Regions from separate parts of the Alteromonas infernus genome, predicted to be linked through region 1. Evidence: predicted binding sites of a transcription regulator. Region 1 holds the regulator's gene; the other holds the start of a gene.
What was found. Region 1 encodes MetJ, which represses methionine synthesis genes. Its sites were predicted from a motif close to TAGACGTCTAGACGTCTA; they were not measured.
Positions count from the first base shown of each region.

Region 2: the regulator MetJ is predicted to act here: its motif matches at 1,347-1,364, upstream of metA (homoserine O-acetyltransferase MetA).

Region 1 is NZ_CACSIG010000033.1:158,280-161,471, reverse strand. It holds gene metF (methylenetetrahydrofolate reductase) at 232-1,119, opposite strand; gene metJ (met regulon transcriptional regulator MetJ) at 1,281-1,613, shown strand; gene ACX5J7_RS09545 (malic enzyme-like NAD(P)-binding protein) at 1,787-3,022, opposite strand.
Region 2 is NZ_CACSIG010000031.1:185,865-189,056, forward strand. It holds gene ACX5J7_RS08270 (chemotaxis protein CheW) at 1-258, shown strand, start outside; gene ACX5J7_RS08275 (chemotaxis protein CheW) at 276-767, shown strand; gene ACX5J7_RS08280 (DUF2802 domain-containing protein) at 827-1,261, shown strand; gene metA (homoserine O-acetyltransferase MetA) at 1,429-2,367, shown strand; gene ACX5J7_RS08290 (homocysteine S-methyltransferase family protein) at 2,371-3,192, shown strand, end outside.

The DNA.
Region 1 (3,192 bases):
CTCCTGAAGATAGCGTCTGTCGCTTAAAATGTGCGAAAAATAGTGGCCATATGATGGGAGGCCTATAGGTGTGGATAGTTCAATACACCTATATCAAATGGTAACTGGGGTAAGCCTTGGTGGCAAAATTTAAATTAGGCTTTATGCAGGTGATATAAAAAAGGCGCTTTTTACGCGCCTGTTCTGCATTCATATTATCAGAGGGTACTGTTAAAGCGAGTGCCACGGAGATTATGCGCCACTGCGTACGCCTAGCATATGGCAAATGGCGTAACTGAGTTCGCTACGGTTAAGAGTATAGAAGTGGAAGTGCTTAACCCCTTCTTTCGCTAATACCTTAACTTGGTCCATAGCAATGTTTGCTCCAATAAGGTTTCGCGTTGCCTGGTCGTCAGCGTCAAGGCCATCGAACATTTTATGTAGCCACCCTGGAACATGCACGTTAGTAAAGCCAGCGAATTTAACCAGGGTTTGGTAATTGGTTACTGGCAAAATGCCCGGCACTAAATCGATATCTACACCGGCAGCGGCTGCGCGGTCTCTAAATCGCAAATAAACGCTGGTGTCGAAGAAAAACTGCGTAATGGCTTCGGTTGCTCCTGCTTCAGCCTTGCGTTTAAGGTTAAGCAGGTCGAACTGCGCATTCGGGGCTTCAGGGTGCTTTTCAGGGTAAGCAGCAACGGAAATATCAAAATCCGCCACGTCTTTCAACAAGGCAACTAAGTCAGAGGCGTACATCTCTGTTTTTTCTAACCCTGGCGGTAAATCGCCGCGAAGCGCAACAATACGGCGAATGCCTGAATCCCAGTAGTCTTTTGCAATTTGCTTAAGCTCCTCGCGGCTTGCATCTACGCACGTCAAGTGTGGAACTGCAGCAACACCGGTTTGCTGTTGAATTCGCTTAACCACATCGTGTGTTCTGTCTCGTTCGCCGCTATTTGCACCGTAGGTCACCGACATATAGCTTGGCTTTAGTGGCGCTAAGCGCTCTACAGATTTCCATAGTGTTTGTTCCATGGCTTCCGTTTTAGGCGGAAAAAATTCAAAAGATACATCAATATCACGCAGTTCCGACAGGGACTGGTTTAATGCATCGATACCTTGCGCGTAAGAAACCATGGCTTATTCTCTTGAAAATGTAATTTTATAGACGTTTAGACGTCTAAATTAAATAATATATGTCTAGACGTCAAGAGGTTTACACTGCTCAATTGACCTTTTCGTGAACTTGTTTAGAATTTCTGTTCATAACATAAAAAAGAGTAGACCGAGTTAGTACAATGGCAGAATGGAACGGTAAGTATATTCACCCCTACGCAGAGCATGGCAAAAAGAGCGAACAGGTAAAGAAAGTCACTGTCTCTATACCAATTAATGTGCTGAAGGCACTCACCGACGAGCGTACTCGCCGCCAAATAAACAATTTGCGCCACGCCACCAATTCGGAGTTACTTTGCGAAGCGTTTTTACACGCGTTTACGGGGCAACCTTTACCGAACGACGATGATTTGCGCAAAGACAATCCTAATCGGGTGCCAGCAGAAGCGCGTCGCATTATGGAAGAAATGGGTATAGATCCAAGCTTTGAAAACAACGTCTCGGAAGATGAATAAAGTTCAGCTTAACCCATGCTAACAAAAAACGGCGCTATTAGTGTGAAGTGATCTCACAATAATAGCGCCGTTTTTTATGGCATATTAAACATAGTAATTCTTGTTTAATGCTACATCACTGAAGTTAGCCTTTCGCTAGTCTGGTTTTCGGCAACCCCACTGTTAATTTACCCCTATTCGGCCGAGTTTTCAGGTACCCGGGCCACGCCGGACGCTATCGCTGCTTTAGATACCGCAGTTGCGATACGTTCACATAAGCGTGGGTCCATCGGCTTAGGGATAATGTACTCTTTACCGAAGGTCAGACTGTCGCTTTTACTTGCCGCTAATACTTCTTCTGGCACCGGCTCTTTGGTAATGGTGCGAAGGGCTTCAACGGCGGCCACTTTCATCTCGTCGTTTATGGCCGTGGCGCGAACATCTAATGCGCCGCGGAAAATAAAAGGGAAGCATAGAACGTTGTTAACCTGATTTGGGTAATCAGAGCGCCCGGTTGCCATAATGAGGTCTTTACGCACCTCATGGGCCAGCTCTGGCTTTATCTCTGGGTCTGGGTTTGAGCAAGCAAATACAATAGGGTTCTCTGCCATTAACGCTAGCGTTTCTGGTGGTAAAACGTCAGGCCCTGATACGCCAACAAAAATATCTGCGCCTTCCATAACATCTTCAAGGGTGCGTTTGTCGGTGTTGTTAGCAAAGAGCTTTTTGTGCTCAGTCAGCTCTTCACGACGGGTATGAATAACCCCTTTTCTGTCTAGCATATAAATGCGTTCACGCTGGGCGCCGCATTTAATGAGTAGTTCCATGCAAGCTACCGCGGCTGCGCCTGCACCCATGCACACTATTTTTGCACTCTCGATATTTTTGCCCTGAATCTCAAGGGCATTTAGCATACCCGCTGCCGTGACGATTGCAGTGCCGTGCTGATCGTCGTGAAATACGGGAATTTTACAGCGCTTTATAAGCTCTTGTTCAATCTCAAAACACTCAGGGGCTTTAATATCTTCTAAGTTTATACCGCCGAAGGTGTCGGCGATATTCGCCACAGTATTAATGAACTCTTCTGTCGTGCGATGCTTTACTTCAATATCAATGGCATCTAGCCCGGCAAAGCGTTTAAACAGCAAGGCTTTACCTTCCATCACAGGCTTTGAGGCGAGGGGGCCAAGGTTACCTAAACCTAAGATCGCGGTGCCATTACTAATCACGGCTACCATGTTACCTTTAGCGGTGTACTTATAGGCATTATCGGGGTCTTCAGCTATTTCCCTAACTGGTTCGGCAACACCGGGGCTGTATGCTAATGCAAGGTCGTCAACACTATCTGCTGACGTAGACAGCTCTACGCGAATTTTTCCGGGGGTGGGGTAGGCGTGATAATCGAGTGCGCGTTGTCTAAAATCTGACATGTAAAATTGTATCCTTAGATGTAGGGTTCATCGGTGTTTTTACTCACGCTTTGCCGCTATCTTATGTCGTTATAGTTATAGGAAGATAAACACAAGCGCGTTCTAACCAAGTAATTACAAAAAGTTTTAAACACTGAAACTGAGCGAATCTAGCCACAGGTTCCAGCTTA
Region 2 (3,192 bases), on a different contig from region 1:
AAATATGATGAAAACCTCGCACAATCGCTCAACTACCGATATCTTATAATGTTAGGAGAGAGTGTGTGGGGCTTGGCAAGCGAAAAGCTTGTAAATACGGTCAATTTGACCTCCGATGACGTTAAATGGCGCGAGTCCACAGGTAAACGTCCCTGGTTAGCGGGGATGGTTAAAGAGAAAATGTGCGCGTTAATTGACGTTGAAGAATTAATATCTATGCTTAACAAAGGCTTAGGCAGTAACGACCAGACGCCATAGTATCGGGAGCCAGGTTCATGAGCGACGAAAGAATAAATAGCAATGCCACCGACAGTAACGACGAAGTCCTTCAATGGGTAACGTATCGCCTAGGTGATGAAACATATGGTATTAACGTAATGCAAGTACAAGAAGTATTGCGTTATACCGAGATAGCCCCAGTTCCCGGTGCGCCCGACTACGTATTAGGTATTATTAACCTGCGTGGTAACGTTGTGACGGTAATCGATACTCGCGCGCGTTTTGGTTTACCGCCAACAGAAATTACTGACAATACGCGTATCGTTATAATTGAGTCTGACGAACAGGTAGTCGGTATCCTTGTAGATAGCGTGGCAGAAGTGGTTTATCTGAAGTCTTCAGAGATTGATAGTGCCCCTAACGTGGGCACGGAAGAAAGCGCTAAGTTTATTCAAGGCGTGAGCAACCGAGACGGTGAACTACTGATACTTGTTGATCTCAATAAGTTGCTAAGTGATGAAGAGTGGGATGAGCTTAGCAGCATCTAAATAAATGAACGGGCGGCATGGTTAGTCATGCCTCCTGCGTTTCCCCAAGGGTTATATCCATGGATTGGCAGCTCGCTGCACCTACCGTGTTAGAAATTGTATTATGCGTTTTCATCCTTATACTTATCGTTGCTATAGGTGTAATTTACTCGCATGTATGTACACTTCGCGCCGCGCTAAATGATTGTGAAAATAAAAACGCAGAAGCTATTTTACGCGTAGAAGCCATAGCTAATAACGCCAATAATCAGCAAACTGAAGCGCAGGCAAGAACCCTTGTTATTACACGCCACCTGAAAGAACTAGAAGAAAAGCAAACCGATATTGAAAACCATGTTCGTGAGCTGAAGCTTCAAGACCCTTCACTGCGTCTATATCAACGTGCCGCGGAACTAGTGAAGCAAGGGGCAAGTATTGATGAAATCATTGAAGCGTGTGACATTCCGCGTGCCGAAGCTGAAATGTTGGTGATGGTGCACAAGCAACACAGCTAAAAACATTGGCAGAAGGTGATTAATCATTCCAATTCGCTTCTATCGACGAGAAAGTCCCTCCATTACGTTACTCAAAAAAAACGTTTAGACGTCTAGACGTAAAGATGTTGACATATTCCCAGTTATAGACACAATACGGGTATTGTAATTTATCACTGGAGCCCTCTATGCCAATTCGTATTCCTGAGCAGTTACCCGCACAGAATGTACTACTAGGTGAAAACATTTTTACCATGGACATGGACAGGGCGGCTAACCAGGATATTCGTCCTCTTGAAGTGGGTATTTTAAATTTAATGCCGAATAAAATTGAGACAGAAGTGCAACTGCTGCGTCTGCTCTCAAACACGCCACTACAGATAAATGTGGATTTGATCCGCATAGACAACCAAGCGCCCAAGAATACGCCCCAGTCGCACATGGACGCTTTCTACCATGACTTTTCGTCGGTGGCGAACAAAAAGTATGATGGCCTTATTGTTACCGGCGCCCCATTAGCGCTTATCGATTACGAAGAAGTGAAATACTGGGAAACCATGACCACTATTTTGGAGTGGGCGCAGCGCCACGTAAATTCGACGCTTTATCTGTGTTGGGCGGCCCATGCAGCCATGTACCACTTTTACGGCATTACCCGCGAACTGCGAGATGAAAAGTTTTCAGGGGTGTTTAAGCACAAAGTTAACGATCCAAATAATGAGTTATTAAGAGGCTTTGATCCGTCATTCTATGCCCCCCATTCACGCTACGGGCATATCGATACTTCGTTGTACAACAGTGTTGACGGGCTTAACGTGGTCGCAGAGTCTGATGAGGTAGGCGCCTATATTGTCGCCTCTGAAGACAAGCGCATGGTATTTGTTACCGGCCACCCAGAATACGACCCCGATACACTAAAAGACGAGTATTTACGCGACATTGCTGCCGGCCAAACACCGCCCATTCCGAAGAATTATTTTGAAGGAGACGACCCAGCCACGTCTCCCATTGTACAGTGGCGGTCGCACGGCAGTCTATTGTTTACAAACTGGCTGAATTATTATGTTTATCAGACCACGCCTTACGATTTAAGTCAGCTTGCTGAAAAGTCACAGCCAAAGAGGTAGCACGTGAGCAAAAATACAATATCTAGCGCGCAGACAACGCTTACAAAAGCCGCTAAAGAGCGCATTCTTATTCTTGATGGCGCTATGGGCACTATGATTCAGCGTCACAAATTAGAAGAAGATGATTACCGCGGAACACAGTTCTCAGATTGGCACTGTGACGTAAAAGGTAATAACGATATGCTGGTTATTACTCAGCCGGATATTATTTATCAAATTCACTGCGACTACTTCGAAGCAGGCGCTGATATCATTGAAACAAACACCTTTAACGCCACCACAATTGCTATGGCCGACTATGACATGCAGGCCCATTCGCGGGACATCAATGTGGCGGCGGCCAAGTTGGCCAGAAAAGCCGCTGACGAGTTTACTGCGAAAACGCCAAACAAACCGCGATTCGTGGCAGGCGTTTTAGGCCCAACAAATCGCACAGCCTCGATTTCGCCAGATGTCAATGACCCCGGTAAACGCAACGTAACGTTCGATGAACTTGTCGATGCGTACAGCGAGTCTACCGAGGCACTCATTGAAGGCGGCGTAGACTTAATCATGTTAGAAACTATTTTCGACACACTAAATGCCAAAGCCGCAGCCTATGCGGTGGAGTCGGTGTTTGAAAAGCTAGGTAAGTCTTTACCTGTTATGGTGTCTGGCACAATTACCGACGCTTCAGGGCGCACATTATCGGGGCAAACCGCCGAGGCATTTTATTATTCGATGCGTCACATCAGCCCGTTTTCTTTCGGGTTAAATTGCGCCCTTGGCCCCGACTTATTGCGTCAATACGTGGATGAAGTGTCGGCAATCAGTGAATGCTTTATT